2 regions of the Massilimicrobiota sp. An142 genome follow, and region 2 is predicted to be linked to the other one. Evidence: a T-box and tRNA genes for the amino acid it is inferred to sense, from the RefSeq annotation. Region 2 holds a T-box; the other holds one or more tRNA genes.
What was found. The T-box of region 2 lies ahead of ileS (isoleucine--tRNA ligase). A T-box ahead of a tRNA ligase gene usually reads a tRNA of that ligase, here a tRNA-Ile.

Region 1: it encodes a tRNA-Ile, which carries the amino acid that the T-box ahead of ileS (isoleucine--tRNA ligase) is inferred to sense. The anticodon was not compared.

What each region holds. Positions count from the first base shown of each region.
Region 1 covers NZ_NFLD01000023.1:21,614-32,106, reverse strand. Annotated here, with positions in the region: gene B5E87_RS10170 (DUF885 domain-containing protein) at 1-140, shown strand, start outside; gene B5E87_RS10165 (HD domain-containing protein) at 140-589, shown strand; gene B5E87_RS10160 (HAD family hydrolase) at 586-1,212, shown strand; gene B5E87_RS10155 (MATE family efflux transporter) at 1,213-2,580, shown strand; gene B5E87_RS10150 (N-acetylmuramoyl-L-alanine amidase family protein) at 2,649-3,317, shown strand; tRNA gene B5E87_RS10145 (tRNA-Ile) at 3,393-3,469, shown strand; tRNA gene B5E87_RS10140 (tRNA-Ile) at 3,494-3,570, shown strand; tRNA gene B5E87_RS10135 (tRNA-Ala) at 3,587-3,662, shown strand; gene bsh (choloylglycine hydrolase) at 3,747-4,703, shown strand; gene B5E87_RS10125 (putative ABC transporter permease) at 4,776-5,525, shown strand; gene B5E87_RS10120 (PTS sugar transporter subunit IIC) at 5,512-6,528, shown strand; gene B5E87_RS10115 (UDP-N-acetylmuramoyl-L-alanyl-D-glutamate--2,6-diaminopimelate ligase) at 6,561-8,021, shown strand; gene B5E87_RS10110 (polysaccharide deacetylase family protein) at 8,060-9,454, shown strand; gene B5E87_RS10105 (hypothetical protein) at 9,553-10,179, shown strand; gene B5E87_RS10100 (glycoside hydrolase family 1 protein) at 10,263-10,493, shown strand, end outside.
Region 2 covers NZ_NFLD01000031.1:5,297-15,789, reverse strand. Annotated here, with positions in the region: gene nifJ (pyruvate:ferredoxin (flavodoxin) oxidoreductase) at 1-2,504, shown strand, start outside; gene B5E87_RS15465 (sigma-E processing peptidase SpoIIGA) at 2,921-3,316, shown strand; gene sigK (RNA polymerase sporulation sigma factor SigK) at 3,313-4,005, shown strand; gene B5E87_RS11805 (sigma-70 family RNA polymerase sigma factor) at 4,049-4,831, shown strand; gene B5E87_RS11800 (YlmC/YmxH family sporulation protein) at 4,857-5,099, shown strand; gene B5E87_RS11795 (cell division protein SepF) at 5,194-5,631, shown strand; gene B5E87_RS11790 (YlmH family RNA-binding protein) at 5,679-6,428, shown strand; gene B5E87_RS11785 (DivIVA domain-containing protein) at 6,439-6,891, shown strand; T-box leader at 6,863-7,068, shown strand; gene ileS (isoleucine--tRNA ligase) at 7,105-9,837, shown strand; gene B5E87_RS11775 (DMT family transporter) at 9,886-10,493, shown strand, end outside.

The sequences.
Region 1 (10,493 bases), on a different contig from region 2:
AAATGAAAGAAGAAGCTCAAGAAACGTTAGGGGACAATTTTGATCATAAGTTATTTCATGAAGCGTTATTAGAAACGGGAACAGCGCCATTTGATGTCGTAGAACGTCATATTGATCGCTATGTGGAGAATAGCCAATGATGGACTATCTTATATCACCAGATTTGAGTTTAAAAGAGAATGTTTGCCAGTTTTTTGATACATATCAATGTATTTATACGAAAGAACATAGTCTGAAAGTTGCAAATGAGAGTCTGAAACTTGCTCATAGATTTGGAGTTGATCCTCAAAAATGTTATCAGGCAGCTTTATTACACGACATCAGTGCTGTGATTTCTCACAATCAAATGATGGAAATAGCGTTACAAAATGCCTGGACAATAGGTCCATCCGAAAAAAGTATCCATTCCTGCTGCATCAAAGAGTTTCCTCCTTATTTAGATGTTATTGAAGAAGGAATGAAGATATCATTAGCATATAGTGCTTATTTATTTTTAAAAGAACAGTTACAACATAAACGTATTTTATATCCACATCAGTGGTTAAAAGAAGCTTATGAAGATTTATCAAGAGAGGAAAAAAAGATATGAAAAAGTATAAAGCAGTTATTTATGATATTGATGGAACAGTTTTAAATACATTAAATATGAATATGTATCCATTAATGAGAATTATTAAAGAAGAATTAAATGAAGATTGGAGTTTTGAAGACGTTTTAAAATTTGCGGCTTATCCTGGTATGAAAGTGATGGAAGAATTAAATATAAAAGATAAAGAAAAAACATATGCCAAATGGGTTCAATATGTCAATGAATATGAAGAAGGAGCAACACTTTATGAAGGATTTGAAGAGGTTTTTATAAAACTGGAAGAATCAGGGATTATTCAAGCTGTGGTATCTGCCAAAACAAAGGCTCAATATCAAATTGATATGGTTGAAAAAGGGTTGGATAAATATATGAAAGCTACAATATTAGCAGAAGATACTGATAAACATAAACCAGATCCAACACCTTTATTAGAATGTTTAAAAAGATTACAGCTTCAACCTGATGAAGTGATTTATATTGGTGATGCTCGTTCAGATGAATTGGCTTCTCAAAATGCTCATATAGATTTTGGATATGCCAAATGGGGTAATGTCGCTAAAGAAGAAATGAAAAATGCAACAATTGTTTTAGAAAAACCATTAGATTTATTACAGCTTATATAAATGCAAGATCAAAATAACTTTGCATTAGGAAATGTATCCCAGCATATTTTACATATTGCTGGACCAATGATTGTTGCACAGTTTATCAATATTTTATATAACGTTGTTGATCGTATTTATATTGGAAGATTACCTGATGTAGCCACTCTTGCGATGAGCGGCTTAGGTTTATGTTTGCCATTAATTTCAATTATTATTGCTTTTGCGAATTTATTTGGTATGGGTGGTTCACCACTTTGTTCTATAGCGAGAGGAAGTGGAGATCATGATTTGGCAGAAGAAATTATGGGGAATTCGTTTTCTCTACTGATTCTTTTTTCAGTTTTGATTATGATCATTGGACTGTTGTTTAAAGAACCGTTATTATGGGCTTTTGGAGCCAGTCAGAATACCATTACATATGCAAATGATTATATGAGTATTTATTTATTAGGAACGCCATTTGTTTTGATTGGTTTAGGCATGAATAGTTTTATTAATAGTCAAGGTTTTGCGAAAATAGGCATGATGACAGTTTTGTTAGGTGCTATAACAAATATTATTTTGGATCCTATCTTTATTTTTGTTTTAGCAATGGGAGTCAAAGGCGCAGCGCTTGCAACTGTAATATCACAGTTTGTATCTGCCTTATGGACATTCCAATTTTTAACAGGTCAAAAAACGATATTGAAATTAAAAAAAGAAAGACTGAAATTAAAAATAAAACATGTGAAAAAAATATTTGCTTTAGGGATGGCTGGATTTATGATGGGATTGACAAATTCTGTTGTTACAATTGTTTGTAATGCCACACTTCAGACATATGGTGGAGATTTCTATATTGCGATTATGACAATTATTAATTCTATTAGAGAGGTTGTATCTTTACCAGGACAAGGCTTAGCTAATGCTTCACAGCCAGTGCTTGGCTATAATTATGGAGCTAAACAATATCAAAGAGTTTTAAAAGCTATTCGTTTTACAACAATCACTTGCTTCTTAACGAGTTTTCTTTTATGGCTCAGTATTACTTTGTTTCCTCAATTTTATATTCAGATCTTTAGTCATAATCCAGAAATCATAACACATGGAACGCAAGCTATTCATTTATACTTTTTTGGCTTTTTTATGATGGCTTTTCAAATGACGGGGCAAGCTGTGGCGGTAGGATTAGGAAAGTCTAAACAGGCGGTTTTCTTTTCACTTTTTAGAAAAGTGATAATTGTTGTTCCATTGACTTTGATTTTGCCTATATATATGGGTATTGATGGTGTTTTTATTGCTGAAGCTATCAGTAACTTTATTGGTGGAGGCGCATGTTATTTAACAATGATGTTGACAATTGGAAAAGATTTGAAGAAAAAACGTTTATCTGTCGCTAAAGGTTAATATAAGGAGAAAGACTCTAAGCATAAAGACATTTCTTTTTTCATATAAATAAACGGGTGATGATTCATATGAAAAAAATGATGTCTTTTATTATTCTTTTTGCTTTATGTACATGTTTATATAAACCAGTTATTCATGTTTCATCATCACAATTGTTAAATCAAAGAGTGATAGTTTTGGACCCTGGTCACGGGGGTTTAGACAATGGAGCGAGTATTGCTGGAGTCGATGAAGATGAATTAAATTTGAAAATCAGTTTTGCATTGAAAGAAGAATTGGAATCACGTGGAGCAACGGTTTATATGACAAGAACAGATGACCAGGATATGACAAGAAGAAATTATAACTATTCTAAACAGGATGATATGTATTTAAGAGCGTTAAAGATTGATGAATATCAGCCAGATTTATTTTTAAGTATTCATTTGAATTCTTCAAATTCTAGTGCCTGGGGATCACAAGTTTTTTATTATAAAAAAAGTGAGGATGGGAAAAGATTAGCTGATAGTATTCATAATCAAATGAAAACCTTAACGGGAACAAGGAAAAATATTTCATCAAGTAGTTTTTATATCTTGCGTGCAACACAATCACTGGGAGTATTGATTGAATGTGGCTTTTTATCTAATGCTAATGAAAGAGGACAGTTAAAAAGTCGCAGTTATCATAAAAAGCTGGCGACAGTGATTAGTGATGGAATACAGGGTTACTTTCAGGCTTTATCTGCTCCATTATAAAAATATATCTTAAAAAATAAAAAAAGTATTGACGAAAAAAGAAGCCTATGCTAATATATTAGGGCAGTCGTTAATGGGCCTGTAGCTCAGCTGGTTAGAGCGCACCCCTGATAAGGGTGAGGTCGATGGTTCAAGTCCATTCAGGCCCACCATTAATAACTGTTATATATATACATGGGCCTGTAGCTCAGCTGGTTAGAGCGCACCCCTGATAAGGGTGAGGTCGATGGTTCAAGTCCATTCAGGCCCACCATGTATAATTGAATAATGGGGCTTTAGCTCAGCTGGGAGAGCGCCTGCTTTGCACGCAGGAGGTCAGCGGTTCGATCCCGCTAAGCTCCACCATTATGTATGTAACCTATATATCAATATAGGTTTTTTTGTTATTTGATAGAAATTGGTCTATAATGGTAATGAGGTGATTTTGATATGTGTACAGCATTTCAATTAAATGGGTATTTTGGTAGAAATTTAGATCTGGAAACAACATTTGGTGAACAGGTTGTATTGACACCAAGACATTATTCTTTTCCATTAAAAAATGGAACATTGTTTAAAAATCAATATGCAATGATTGGTATGGCAACAGTCGTGGAAAATTATCCATTATATGCTGAAGCTATGAATGAAAAGGGATTATGCATGGCTGGCTTATATTTTCCAGGGAATGCTCGTTATTTTCCTGAACAGGCCAACAAAACCAATATAACGCCTTATGAACTCATTCCCTATATTTTAGGGCAATATCAAAGCGTACAAGAGGTCAAAAAGGTTATTGATCGTTTTCATCTTTTGGATATTCCATTCCACGAAAAATTGCCTTTAGCACCTTTACATTGGATTATTGCCGATCAAAAAGAGAGTCTGATTCTGGAATCAACAGAATCAGGATTGCAGGTTTATCAAGATGCTTTTCATATTTTAACCAACAATCCACCTTATCCGTATCATCAATGGAATGTCCATAACTATATGCATTTAACATCGTCTTATCCTCAAGATCATTTAACGGACCAATCATTGAAGCCTTATGGAAACGGATTTGGGACAATCGGTATTCCTGGTGATTTTTCACCTGCTTCACGTTTTGTGAAAACATTGTGGTTAAAGGAAAATGCTGTGATGAGTGAAAAAGAAGAAGAGAATGTCAGTCAGATTTTTCATATTTTAGATGCTGTAGCAATGGTCAAAGGTTCAGTGAAAACAGCACAAAATCAGGATGATTATACGGTTTATTCTTGTTGTATGAGTATGAATGAAGGGGCTTATTATTACAAGACATATGAAAATAATCAAATTCATTGTATTCAAATGAAAAATAAAGTTTCTGCTTCACAATTATCCATCTACCCATTAAATAGACAACAAAATATTCAATATCAATGAAACTGCGTAAGCAGTTTTTTTCTTGCTTAATCATAAAAACGAAGTATAATATTTCTAGATAAGGAGTTTATTATGGAAAAATATATTAGTGCTTATATTGTAACTTTTTATATATATGGTTTTGCAGGATGGATTTGGGAATCTTTGATATGTCCAATTATGACGCGTCATAGAATTAAAAATAGTGGCTTTTTAAATGGACCTATTGTTCCAATATATGGTTTTGGAGCCATCACTGTCTCTCTTTTATTTTCTGCTAATGAAAGTTATTTATCTGTTTTTATTGAAGGAGCATTTGTGGCCTGTGTGATTGAATATATAACATCATGGGCTATGGAGAAACTTTATCATAGAAGATGGTGGGATTATTCTGATAAAGCTTTTCATGTTAATGGAAGAGTTTGTTTAGAAGGTTTTTTAGTTTTTGGTGTTTTTAGTGTTGTTGCAGTGAAATTTGTTCAACCTTATTTGTTAGAAAAAATCATGCAACATGGCTTAATTACATTGGTTGTGATAGCAACAATGTTAACGACAATATTTATCATTGATCTTATTTTTACAGTCGTATCATTAACACATTTGGATGAACGTTTAGATGAATTTATGAAGGATATAGAATCATCAATGCAAAAATTGATTGATGATGTTGAACAAAGTAAACACAGTTTTAATGAATTAATGGATTTATGGAAAGAAAATGATATCTCAAGTTATCGTCAATGGATACATGATAAATCTATGAGTGAGCGTCGTATTATGAAAGCTTTCCCTGCATTAATGAATCATCAAAGAAAAGAGGAAAAACAGGATGGCAAGAAATAGACATGAAAATTATATTGTAAGAACATTGAATGGATTGGCATATGGCTATTTTGTGAGTGTTGTCTTTGGTATCATCTTGAAACAGATTGGGACGGCTGTTCATATCAATATGCTTTATCAATGGGGAGTCATGCTTGGTTATTTAATGGGACCTGCCATTGGTATTGCAATGGGCTTATGTATTGATGCTAGAGGGATGAATTTGTTGACGGCATTGCTGGCTGGAACGATCGGTGCCGGAACAATTGTTGTAGATGGCGGTCAGATATCGCTTGCGACGGGGAATCCATTGTTAGCTTATATAGCTGTCATTTTAGCAATTGAAGTAGGGCGTTTGGTACAGGGAAAAACACCTTTTGATATTTGGCTGGTACCAGTTATGTCAATTGGCTGTGCTGGTTTGGTTGTCTGGCTTATAGGACCATTTATGCATCAAATTTCTTTCTGGCTCAATAGTGTAATGAAACAATGTGCAACAATGCCTTCTGTTTTAATGGGAATGCTAGTTGCTTTATTAGCTGGTGTCATCACAACATCACCACTTTCATCTTTACTTTTAACAAGTATAATGGTTGATTTTAATGGTGTTGTTTTAGGAGCTGTACTGGCTGGAGTATGTAGTCAAATGATTGGATTTGCTGTGATGTCAATGAATGATAATCGTTTTGGTGAAGTTTTGGCTATTGGTTTAGGGACAAGTCTTTTACAGTTTAAAAATATTGTCAAACGACCTGTTATATGGATACCACCACTACTTGCCAGTATGTTAAGTGGAATGATTTCAGTGCTTTTTTCTTTACGTTGCAGTGTGCAAGGTTCAGCTATGGGACTAACAGGATTATTAGGATTAACGGATTCATTTTCAATCATGGCAACAACTTATTGGATACCACTGTTTTTGATAGATGTTGTTTTGCCAATGGTTGTTTGTTATAGTATGTATAAAGCATTTAGAAAATTAAATTACATAAAAAATGGGGATTTACAAATATCTCAAATTTAAAGATAGATATCAAATGAGGAATGGTGAGGAAAATGAAATTAAATGAATTACTAGATGAAATGAATTATCAGTTCATTCAAGGACATTTAGATGAAGAAGTTTCACAAATAGATTATGATTCCAGAACAGTTCAATCAGGCAGTCTATTTGTTTGTATTCCTGGCGCAAAGGTTGATGGACACTCTTTTATTGATCAGGTTATTCAAAAAGGTGCAAAGGTTATTGTGATTGAGCATCCAGTGGAATATCAGGAAGGAATCACTTATTTATTAGTTGATAATGCAAGAAAGGCTTTAGCGTTACTTTCTTGTGCTTTCTTTCATCATCCAAGTCGTCAAATGAAAGTCATCGGGATTACTGGAACTAAAGGGAAAACAACAACATCTTATATGGTGGCTTCTATTTTAGAAAAGGCTCATAAAAAAGTCGGCATCATTGGAACAATTGGTTCTATTGTAAATGGTGAATTTAGAAAAACAAAGAATACCACACCTGAATCTTTTGAACTGCAAAAATTAATGCATGAAATGGTGGAAGCAGGTTGTGAATATTGTGTTATGGAAGTTTCATCACAGGGACTTATGTTAGACCGTGTAACAGGTATTGATTTTGATATAGGTGTTTTTACGAATTTATCACCTGATCATATTGGTGAAAATGAGCACCGCTCTTTTGAACATTATATGTCATGTAAAAAACAATTGTTTCAAATGTGTCGCATTGGTTTATTCAACAAGGATGATGAACATTATTTAGATATGATAGATCGTGCTCACTGTCAGATTCAAACTTATTCTATAGATCAGGAAAGTGATTTACAGGCTTGCAACATCAATCTTTATCGTCAAGATAATATATTAGGTGTGACATTTGATACAAATGGTGTTATTTCAGCATCATTTCAAACGAATACACCTGGAAAATTTAGTGTCTATAATTCATTAGTCGCAATTATGATATGTCATCTTTTAGATATAGATGTTCCTTATATCCAAGAAGCTTTAAAACAAGTCAGTGTAAAAGGACGTGTAGAAATGGTACCAGTTCCTCGTCCATATACAGTTTTTATTGATTATGCACACAATGCGTTATCTTTTGATAGTATCTTATCGACTATGAGTGAATATCATCCTCACCGTATTTATTGTGTCTATGGATTAGGTGGACATAGAGATGTGCATAGACGTTATGGAGCTGGAGAAATTGTCGCAAAATATCATGCTTTCTCTATTTTAACAGCAGATAATCCACGTGGCGAATCAGTACAAAAAATCTGTCAGGATATTATTGAGGGGATCAATAAAGAAAATGGGGAATATATTGTTATAGAAGATCGTCAACAAGCCATTCATTATGCTCTTGAGCATGCTGAAGCTCATGATATTATTTTGTGTCTAGGAAAAGGGCATGAAGATTATCAGATTTTGGATGAAGAACCATTACCTTTTAGTGAAAGACAAATCATTGAAGAATATTTTCAACAGGAGGACTAAAAAAGACTTTTCATTCATATAGTATCTTGGTGATACATATGAAAAAAGTCTTTTTTTATACTTTTGTATTTTGTTTGATTGTCTTAATTGTTTATCTGTTTTTACAGCCACGTATAACTTTTGTAGATAAAGAAATTCATTTAGCATTATATCAGGAAGTTGAACCGCTACAATATATTGAAAAACTTTCACATATCGAAGAAGATGAAATCAAGATTGATAATCAAGTTGATAATAGTCAACTTGGTCAATATAAAATAGTCTATTCTTATCATCAAAAAGTTTTTACTTTAATTGTTTATGTTGATGATATGTTACCTCCACAATTTGAAACACAAAATAAGACAATTTTGAAAGATGAAACAATATCTGCAAAAGAATTGGTTAAAAACATTCGTGATGATTCTAAAACAGAAGTTTATTTTCAACAAAATTATACTTTTCATGAAGTGAAAACTTATAAAGTTGTAGTTGTTGTGGAAGATAGTTATGGAAATAAATCAGAGAAAAGTGCCTATGTACAAGTTCAGGCAAAAGATGAACAGCCACCAGTAGTGAGTGGTTTGACACCCATTACATTATTGATTGGAGATGAAATTGATTTAAAAAAAGATGTCATTGTTAAAGATGATCATGATGATTCACCAGTATTAACCATTGATGATTCTAAACTGAATATTCGTAAAATTGGTGAATATGAAGTTTATTATCATGTTAAGGATCAATCGGGTAATGAGGATACATTTATAAGAAAGATTGAAGTTTTAAGTCAATATGATAATCGTGAAGCTTTAAGTGATGGGAAGAAAACGTGTTATTTAACCTTTGATGATGGTCCATCATCAAATACCAAAGAAATTCTAGAAATTCTAGATCAATATCATATTAAAGCAACTTTTTTTGTGACAGGAACCTCCCCTAAAGATTTTCATTATATTAAAGAAGCATATCAAAAAGGGCATACAATAGGATTGCACACATATAGTCATGATTATGAATATATTTATAGTTCTTTAAAAAATTATATAAGTGATTTAAATAAAATTAAGGATGTTGTTTATCAACAAATTGGGAAGAATGTGAATTTTATACGTTTTCCAGGTGGTTCCAGTAATCTTGTTTCTAAGAAATATAATGATGGTATCATGACACGTTTAACAAAAAAGGTTATTGATTTAGGATATCAATATTATGATTGGACTTCTATTAATGGTGATGGAGAAGGGATTAAAACGGTAGATGGTCTTAAAAAGAAAGCTATTGAAGAAATTGGGAATCGAGAAGATATTATGTTTTTGATGCATGATAGTGGAACACAAGAAAATACTGTCAAGGCACTGCCAGATATTTTAGATTATCTCATTGAGCAGGGATATGTTTTTCAGGTATTAGATGAAACTTCTCCAACGTTTCATCATCATGTTCAAAATTAAGAGATTTGTTTGTTATTATGTCAAAGAGTTTAGACTAAAAATAAATAAAATCGAGATAAAAACATCTCTTTGTTGTATAATAGACAAGAGGTGTTTTTATGCTTTTAAATGAACAACAATATCAACATGCATTCAATTTACTGTGTCATCCAGAACAGAAAAGTTTATTTTTATTAGAATTTGAACAATGGTTTGAGCAGGTTTTTCAATTAAAACTTTATGATTTTATTTATGATCAGACACATGATAATCAATCCAGATTGAAACTTATATTATGGAATCATGATGATCAACAAAAAATGAAGAATGGTATAAATTTTGATGAAACAAAGCAACAGAAAATTCGTGAACAATTCTTATTACTTTGTCAAAAACATCATATATCTACAAAGTGTCCTTCGATTATCAGTTATGATACATTGGAAGATGAAATAAGAAAAAGAATTTTAAACCAGGTACAAAAAGAAATACAAAATATTCATAGACCATATATATGGAAAATCAAAATTATTTTTGATCAAGTTCATGTTTTCTATAAAACAGATGAGCAATGTGAAGCTTGCCAGCAAACTGGTATATCTCAAGAAATCAATCAAAAAATCTTAGACATAGTCAAGCCATTGGATTCATTTCATGTTTTTCATGATAATTTTTCGTGTGTTTTTACCAGTCAACAGACATTAAATGAAAAATATGATGGGAAAATGTTTAATTATACAAGATAGTTTTATTAAAAATTCAAGTTATTTTTCATTGAATTTCAAGTAAATTGATGAAAAAATAAAAGTAAAATAAAGGAGGATGAACGATGTTAAGAAAAGATTTTTTATGGGGTGGGGCAGTCACTGCTCATCAAAGTGAAGGAGCTTATCAGGAAGGAGGAAAAGTTCCAGCTGTCTGTGATTTAACTGTAACAGGTGATTTCTCAGATTTTAAAGATGGTATTGATAGTTATCATAGATATAAAGAAGATTTTGACTTATTTCAAGAAATGGGATTTAATGCTTATCGTTTTTCTATAGACTGGTCTAGATTGATG
Region 2 (10,493 bases):
AACCATTATACTTAGATGTATGCTCTGTATTAAAAGATACAAACATCAAAGTTATTGGTGGACGTTATGGTATGGGATCTAAAGATACAACACCTGGTCAAATCAAAGCTGTATATGATCATTTATTAGATGAAGATCCATTTACATCTTTCACTATTGGTATTAATGATGATGTAACTCATTTATCATTAAAAGAAGACCCTGATTTCCATGTTAATGCTGATTATACTTCATGCTTATTCTATGGTTTAGGATCAGATGGTACAGTATCTGCTAATAAATCTTCAATTAAAATTATTGGAGATCATACCGATTTATATTCACAGGCTTACTTTGCTTATGATAGTAAAAAAGCTGGTGGAGCTACACGCTCTAACTTAAGATTTGGTCATACACCAATTCGTGCAACATATTATGTCAATAATGCTGATTTCATTTCATGTTCATTAGATAACTATGTATTAAAATATGATATGTTGAAAAACTTAAAGAATGGTGGAACATTCTTATTAAATACAGAATTTGATGAAAAAGAAATTGTTGATTATTTACCAAATAAATTAAAGAAACAATTAGCTGATAAAAATGCTAAATTCTATATCATTAATGCAACAAAAATCGCTAGTGAAATTGGTATGGGAAGACATACAAATACAATTCTTCAATCTGCATTCTTTGCTTTAAACCCACAAATTTTACCAGTTGATAAAGCTGTTGAATATATGAAAGCAATGGCTAAGAAAACATATGGTAAAAAAGGTGATGCTGTTGTAGAAATGAACTACAAAGCTATTGATGCAGGAAAAGATGCTATTGTTGAAGTTCCTGTTGATGCAAGCTGGTCTGATTTAACAGTGACTGCTACAAGAGCAAGAACTGGTGATGATTACTTTGATAATTTCGTTGCACCAATCAATGCCTTAGATGGTTATGATTTACCTGTTTCTGCATTTATGGATAAATTAGATGGTTCAATGAAATCTGGTATTGCTATTAAAGAAAAACGTGCGATTGCTATTGATGTACCACGTTGGGAAAAAGAAAACTGTATCCAATGTAATAACTGTGTTATGGTATGTCCTCATGCAACAATTCGTGCTTTCTTAATTGATGAAGATGAAATGAAAGCTATGCCAGAAGATATTTCAAATGATGTTTTAAAACCAATTGGTAGAAATGTAGATGGATTGGTTTATCGTATTCAAGTTTCTCCAGATAACTGTGTTGGTTGTGGATTATGTGTGACTGAATGTCCAGGTAAAGCTGGAAAGAAAGCTTTATCTATGGTGCCAGTAAAAGAAGAATTACCACATGCTTCTTTAGCTGATCATATTTATTCAAAAGTGACATATAAAGCTGATCGCTACCCAACAACAACAGTTAAAGGTGTTGGATTTATGCGTCCATACTTTGAAGTATCTGGTGCTTGTGGTGGATGTGGTGAAACACCTTATTATCGTTTGGCTTCTCAATTATTTGGAGCAGATATGAGAATTGCAAATGCAACTGGATGTAGTTCAATTTATAGTGGTTCTACACCATCAACACCTTGTACAATTGATGAAAATGGACAAGGACCTGCATGGGCTAACTCATTATTTGAAGATAATGCTGAATATGGATTTGGTATGAAATTAGCTGAAAATTATATGGCTAAACGTATCTTAGAAATCATTGAAGCAAATAAAGCTGAATGTGAACCTGAACTTCAAACTGTATTAGAACAATATGCAAATGTCAAAGGTCAAAGAGTTGAAGAAAGAAAACTTTATGATCAATTAGTATCTTTAGTTGAAGCTTCAAAATGTGAAGGTATCAAAGAATTATTAGATATGAAGGGTGAACTTGTCACTAAATCTCAATGGATTATTGGTGGAGATGGATGGGCTTATGACATCGGTTATGGTGGATTAGATCATGTTATCGCTAATAATCAAAATGTTAATATCTTAGTTCTTGATACAGAAGTTTATTCAAATACTGGTGGACAATCTTCAAAATCTTCACAAGCTGGTTCTATCGCTAAATTCACTGCTGGTGGTAAAACAGTAGCCAAGAAAGATTTAGCACAGATTGCTATGGCATATGGACATGTTTATGTAGCACAAGTGGCTATGGGAGCTAATCCAATGCAAACAATTAAAGCATTCAAAGAAGCTGAAGCTTATGATGGACCATCATTAATTATTGCTTATTCTCCATGTATGGAACATGGTATTAAAGGTGGTCTTGCAAATCATCAACAACAACAAAAACATGCTGTTGAATGTGGATACTTCAACTTATTAAGATATGATCCTCGTTTAGAAGAACAAGGAAAGAATCCATTACAGTTAGATTCTAAAGAACCTGATTTCACAAAATTCAAAGATTTCTTATTAAGTGAAAACAGATTTGCACAATTATCTAAAGTCAATCCAGAACATGCTGAAGGATTAATGGATAAATGTGAAAAAGACGCTATGAAACGTCGTCATCGTTTGGATGTTATGGCAAGTGAATAGTCAAAATGAAAGATTGAAAGTGAGAGTACTTTCAATCTTTTTTTGACATCATTTTTAATTCCATTTCTCTATAATGAAAGAGGGTGGAAAAAATGAATGTCTATATAGAAATTACGTATTTTATGAATGCTTTATTAATATTACTGAGTTTTGAAATATTATCTTTTTTATTAAATATACGCATAACCAAGAAAAGATTATGTCTATATGTTTTGACTTACAATATTTCATTTGTTTTTTTATTTATTGATTTATTTACTGGGTTTATCCTTTTATATGATTTTATATTGACATTTTTTTATTTTAAACGGTCTGTCTATATATATTATCCTGTATATCTTTTTATATACTTTTCGATATTATCATTTGTTCAATGGTTATTGCCATCGTCTATTATTTTTCAAGGTGTTTTATTGATGGAAGGCTATCATATGCGTTATATCATGATTATTGCCATTCTAGTTATTTTGATTAGCTATTTTTATATAGATTTATGCCGTCATCGTATTCATCAGCAAATGGTTAAAGTCTGTTTTCAAGGACACCAATGTTATGGTTTTATTGATAATGGTAATCAGGTCACATATCATGGTTATCCAGTTATTTTTATCAATCAAAGATTTGCCGGTGACTATACTGTTATTGATAATATTTGCATTGAAACTGCGAGTCAGCAGGAAAAAATTGATTTAATTTTATTGCCTGATATTACAATTCATCATCAAACATTACACGATGTTTATGCTGGAATTATATCATCGAATCAGTATGATTGCATTTTAAATCAACAGTTAATGGGAGGGTTATTATGATCTTATTATTATTGAAGGAATGGGTATTAAAAAGAAAATCACTTTTCTATATTGGTAGACATGATGTTTTAAAAGCACCATTAAAAGGTAAAGAAGAAAAAGAAGCTTTATTGAAATTACAAAATGGTGATGAAAAAGCAAAGGATTTATTAATTGAACATAATTTAAGGCTCGTTGTCTATGTGGCTAAAAAATATGATTCTATGCAAAATGGTAGTATAGAAGATTTAATTAGTATTGGAACGATTGGATTAGTGAAAGCAGTGAATACTTTTAATATGGATAAAAACATTAAATTAGCAACTTATGCATCACGTTGTATTGAAAATGAAATTTTAATGTTCTTAAGAAAAAATAATAAACTCAGACAAGAAATCTCTTTAGATGAACCATTGAATGTTGACTATGATGGTAATGAATTATTATTATCTGATATCATTGGTACGGACAAAGACATTGTACAAGATGAAATAGAACATAATGATCAAAAAGAAAAATTTTATCATGCTTTACATTATTTAAATCCAAGAGAACAACAGATTCTTATGATGCGTTATGGTTTGATTGGTCATGAGGAATTAACACAAAAGGATGTGGCAGAAATATTAGGTATTTCACAATCATATATATCTAGACTTGAAAAGAAAATTATTAGAAAATTAAGAAATAAATTGAAAGATGATGAATAATGTCAAATAAAATGGTGAAACTCTGATATGAGGAGTTGAATCCATGTCAAAATATAAAGTAGAACTGAATGGAACAAATATTGAAAATTATGAAAAATTATCTCATCAACAAACAATAGAATTATTGAAAACATATCATCAAAATCATGATTCCTGTATAAAAGAAAAATTGGTTCTCTCTAATTTAAAACTTGTTTTATCACTTGTTCAAAAATACCAACAAAGAGTGAATAATTTAGATGATTTATTTCAAGTTGGAGTAATTGGTTTAATGAAGGCCATAGATCATTTTAATACGAATTTAGAAGTTCGTTTTTCAACATATGCTGTTCCGCTTATACAAGGTGAGATGAAACGTTATTTAAGAGAAAATTCTCCTATGCGAATACCAAGATCGTTACGAGATATTGCTTATAAAGCGCTTTTGGTTAATGAAGAATATATGAAAAAATATAATCGAGAAGCATCTATAAAAGAATTATCTCAACGTTTAAATGTTGATGAATATACGTTAGTTGAAGCATTGTCTTCTACTCATAGTGTGACATCATTATCACAGGAAGTCCAAAATGATGGCAATGGACCCATTGATTTAGAAAGTCAGATACCAGATAACCATAGTCATATGGAAGATATTCAAAAGACAATAGATTTACAAAAAGCCATGCATCATTTAGATCAAAAAGAAATGCAAATCATTCATGAACGTTATTTTCAAGGTTTAACACAGAGTGAAATTGCTAAAGATTTAATGATTTCTCAAGCACAAGTTTCTCGTATTGAAAAACAGGCTTTATCACATTTAAAGAAATATATGATAGGATAAAAGCATATATTAAAGTGGTGATAAAATGCGCTTTTTAACTTTACAAAGTAAAGATGTCATTGATGCCTCATCAGGTTGTAAGATTGGTTATGTTGTTGATTTGGAAATTGATCCTTGTTGTCAATGTATACAGGCTTTAATTGTTGAACGTTTTTCAGCATTTAAATTCATATGTTTTTTTAAAGGACCACCAGCTTTGGTTATACCTATTCAACATATTATTACCATTGGTGAAGATGTTATTTTGGTACATGTTGAATGTCAATAAATGGGATGAAGAAGGTGATATTTCCCGTATTTTCCTCTTTTTTTCATACACATTATATGGTATAATTATATAAAGATTGTAAGGAGGTTACCTCATGGGATACGGAGAAAAAGTAAAAAAATGGTTTTTTGAAGAAGATGATGATGACGTTTATGAAAATGAAGAAATAGATACTGAAGAAGAAAGTGTAAAATCAACAAGTTTATTTGAAAAAGCAAAATCTACAAAAACAACTGATGCTATGAAAGCATTAAGTGCAAATAAAGATAGTCATTTGATTTTATTTGAACCACGTGCATATAGTGAAACTCAAGAAATTGCAACGTATTTAAAACAAAAAAGAGCTGCAGTTGTCAATTTGCATCGTTTACAGAAAGAACAGTCTAAACGTGTTATTGATTTCTTAAGTGGTGTTATTTTTGCAATTGAAGGAGATATTCAACAAATCGGACCTAAAATTTTCTTATGTACTCCTAAGAATATTGGCGTTTCTGGCAATATTACAATGGATGATTCTGAAACTGATGAATAAACAAGTATTAGTAAGTGAAAAACTTGCTAATACTTTCTTTTTGAATGATGTTAGAACATTTTAAAGGCGACGAAGTTTTTGTTAAGAAAATTTTAGACTATCAATTTCAGGCACTGCATCATCAAAGAATGGTATTAACACCTTTTTATAATCCTCATGAACAGGAGATAGTAAGAAGTGTTATCGGTAAAGAACTGAAAGTCTTAAGTTATGGTGGTTTTACAAATGCTGAAAATCAGCGTATGATTATTTGTCCAGATTTTTATGAAATTGAAAAGTCTGACTTTGAAATTCAATTGGTTGAAGTCATATATCGCCGGCAATTTGGACGCATTCAGCACAAGGATATTTTAGGAGCTTTAATGAATTTGGGTATAAAAAGGGAGTGTGTTGGTGATATTTTTGATGGAGAGCGTTGTTTTTTTGCTTGTACAAAACAAACTTATCCTTATATTATCCAAACATTAAAACAAATAAAAAAATCAAAAATAAAGCTTCAAGAATGTCATGAAGATATTGAAATTGTACATGACTATACATCTCGTTCTTTTATTTTATCGAGTATGCGTTTGGATAAAGTGGTATCAACGATGTTTAAAGTACCACGTGCTTTAGCTAGTGAAGCTATTCGTAATGGGCATGTCAAAGTCAATTATAAAATTGTTGAAGAAGTGAGTTATTTGTGTCATAATAGTGATATGGTATCTTTCAAACATCATGGACGTGTTAAAATTGTGGATGAAAATAAGCAAACAAGACAGGGAAATTATGTTGTAAGTGGATACTTTTATAAGTGAGGTGGAAGGATTGGAACAATTTGATAAGCAATTTCGTGGTTATAACATTGCTGAAGTCAATGATCGTATTGGTGAATTAAAACAGGAAATTGAAAAACAAAAGGAAAGGATTCAGTCAATGGAAGAAGAAATGACTGAATTAAAAGAACAAAACACTTTACTTACAAAACAAATATCTGTACATGAGAAAACTAACGAAGAAATTGCGCGTTTGGCTTTAAAAGAAGCAAGTGAATTGATTGAAAAAGCCAAAAGAAATGCCAATATGATTCTTAAAGAATCAATGGAATATGTGCGTGGTTTGTCAAAAGATATGGATACGTTTAAACAGGAAGCTATTGATTTTAGAGCAAATGTTGTAAAAATGAGCGAAGAAATGCTAGAAACTATTGACAAATCTGAAATTTTCAGTTTAATTAAAGAAGAACAAGAAAACAAATACAATGACAAGGACAGTTTATAAGGAAAACTTACAGAGAGTTTGCAGTTGGTGAAAAGCAAATAAGGGGAACTTATAATGAATCAGCCTAAGAGTAGCTTATCTGAAATCAAGTAGGATAAGACGTTCATCGCGTTAAGATATAGAGAGCATATCTTTAAGATATGAATAAAGGTGGTACCGCGTCATCACGTCCTTTAACAGGACGTTTTTTTATTTGAGAAAGGAAGGAATACAATGAATTACAAAGACACATTATTAATGCCTAAAACAGATTTTGAAATGCGTGGAAATCTTCCTAAAAAGGAGCCAGGTTACGTTCAAAGATGGCAAGAAACGCATATGTATGAAAAAGTCATTGAACAAAATCAAGGACATGATGATTTTGTTTTCCATGATGGTCCACCATATGCAAATGGAAATATGCATACTGGACATATGTTAAACAAAATTATTAAAGATGTGATTTGTCGTTATAAAAACATGCAGGGATTGTATACACCATATATTCCTGGATGGGATACACATGGTTTACCAATTGAAAATGCTATTCAAAAATTAGGTGTCAATCGTAAAGAATTAAGTACAGCAGAATTTAGAAAAAAATGTTATGGATATGCATTAAAACAAGTTGAAATTCAAAAAGAACAATGTATCCGTGTTGGAACATTTGCTGATTATGACCACCCATATTTAACATTATTACCAGAATTTGAAGCCAATCAAATTGATGTTTTCGCAAAGATGGCGATGGATGGTTTAATTTATAAAGGATTAAAACCAGTCTATTGGTCACCATCAAGTGAATCAGCTTTAGCAGAAGCTGAAGTTGAATATCATGATGTGAAAAGTCCAACTATTTTTGTGAAATTCCAGGTTAAAGATGGAAAAGGTATTTTAGATACAGATACAAGTTTTGTGATTTGGACAACAACACCTTGGACAATTCCAGCAAACCTTGCGATTTGTTTAAATGCGGATTATACGTATGCACTTGTTCAAAGTGAAAAAGGAAAATTAATTGTTTTAGAAGAACTTGTTGATTCTTTATGGGAAAAATTTGAATTAAAAGAAAAACAGATTTTAAAAACATTTAAGGGACAAGAATTAGAAATGATTACTTGTCAACATCCATTATATGATCGTGAATCATTAGTTATCTTAGGAGATCACGTTACTGCTGAAGCTGGTACAGGATGTGTTCATACTGCTCCTGGATTTGGTATGGATGACTTTATTGTTGGTCAAAAATATGGTTTAGATATTTATTGTAATGTTGATGAACACGGTTGCATGATGGAAGACTGTGGTGAATGGTTAGCTGGTCAATATGTTGATGATGCTAATAAAACAGTCACTTTAAAACTTGATGAATTAGGAGTGTTATTAAAGCTTGAATTCATTACACATAGTTATCCTCATGACTGGCGTACAAAAAAACCAATTATCTTTAGAGCAACTGACCAATGGTTCTGTTCAATTGATAAGATTAGAGAAAAATTATTAGATGAAATTGATCATGTTGAATGGTTAAATGAATGGGGTCATATTAGAATCTACAACATGATTAAAGATCGTGGTGACTGGTGTATTTCTCGTCAAAGAAGCTGGGGAGTGCCAATTCCTATTATTTATTGTGAAGATGGGACACCAATTATGGAAGAAGAAGTTTTCAAACATATTTCTGATTTATTTAGACAGTATGGTTCTAATATTTGGTTTGAAAAAGATGAAAAATTCTTGTTACCTGAAGGATATACAAATGAACATTCACCAAATGGTATCTTTAAAAAAGAAAAAGATATCATGGATGTATGGTTTGATTCAGGATCTTCTCATACAGGATGCATGAGAGAAAGAGGATATCGTTATCCAGTTGATTTATACTTTGAAGGTAGTGATCAGTATCGTGGATGGTTCAACTCATCATTGATTATTGGAACAGCAGTTTATGATAAAGCGCCTTATAAGACAGTATTATCACATGGCTTTGTTTTAGATGGTAAAGGAAATAAAATGTCTAAATCATTAGGAAATACAGTTGATCCAATTAAACTTGTCAATCAATATGGTGCAGATATCTTAAGATTATGGGCAACTTCAGTTGCATATCAATCTGATGTTCGTATTTCTAATGATATTATGAAGCAAGTTGCTGAAAATTATCGTAAGATTAGAAACACAATGCGTTTTGTTTTAGGGAATCTTTCTGATTTTAAAGCAAGTGATTTGATTGAAATCTCAAAACTTGAAGGTGTTGATCAATACATGCTTGTTGAATTAAATCAGTTAATGAAAGGTTATGAAGAAGCCTTTAATCAATATGATTTTGCTGAAGCAAATCAATTAATTTTAAATTGCTTTACAAACACTTTAAGTGCTTTCTATATGGACTTTACAAAAGATATTCTTTATATTGAAAAAGCTGATAGCTTAAGAAGAAGACAGGTTCAAACAGTGTTATATTATTATGCAAAAACAATGATGAAATTATTATCACCAATTCTTGTCTTTACAAGTGAAGAATTACATGATCATTTCCATTGTGATGAAAATAAAGCTGAATCTATTTTCTTAGAAGCAAAACCTGAATTGCTTCCAGTAGACAATGAAGAAGTAATTAAAGAATATTATGATCGTTTCTTATTATTAAGAAAAGATGTCTTAAAATCTTTAGAAGAATTAAGAAATGCTAAAGAAATTAAATCTAATATGGAAGCAAAAGTGACTATTTGCTTAAAAGATTCATATCAAGATATGGACAAATTAGCAGATGTCTTAAAACAGTTGTTTATTGTCGCTAAAGTTCAGTTAGTCAATGATTCTACAGATCTTGAAGAATATGATACAGCTTATATTCATAGTGAAAAATTTAATGGTGTTCAATGTCCAAGATGTTGGAATTATTTTGAAGAATCAGAAATGGAAGGCGAATTATGTCCTCGTTGTCATGATGTCATCCATGGATAAATAATAAATGGTACGATACGTACCATTTATTTTTGAAAGGGGATTGAAATGGAAAAAAAATTTCAAGGAAGTTTATTGTTGCTTATAGCTGCTTTGATTTGGGGAAGTTCTTTCATTGTTATGAAAAGCGCTGTTGATTTTTTAACACCGGCAGTCTTGTTGTTTTTTAGATTTTCATTGGCAGCTATTTTATTATCACTTATATTTATCAAAAAAATAAAAAAACTCAATTTTCAGCAAATCAAAGGTGGTTTGTTAACGGGATGCTGTTTGTTTGCAGCTTATTATGTACAGACATGGGGATTGAACTATACAACACCTGGTAAAAATGCTTTTTTAACAGCTGTTTATTGTGCTATTGTTCCTTTTTTGGTATGGCTGTTTTATCATAAACGTCCAGATATTTATAATTTCATTGCAGCTTTTATTTGTGTTTTAGGGATTGGCTGTGTATCTTTAGATGAACATTTAACTATGAATATAGGTGATTTTCTCACATTATGTGGTGGTTTTTTATATGCCTGTCATATTTTACTGATCAAAAAATTTTCTAAAGGAATTGATGGAGGAGCTTTCACATCATTACAGTTTATGGGTGGTGCCATGATTTCATTTGTTTTTGCCTTATTAACTGAAGATTTATCTATTATAACGCA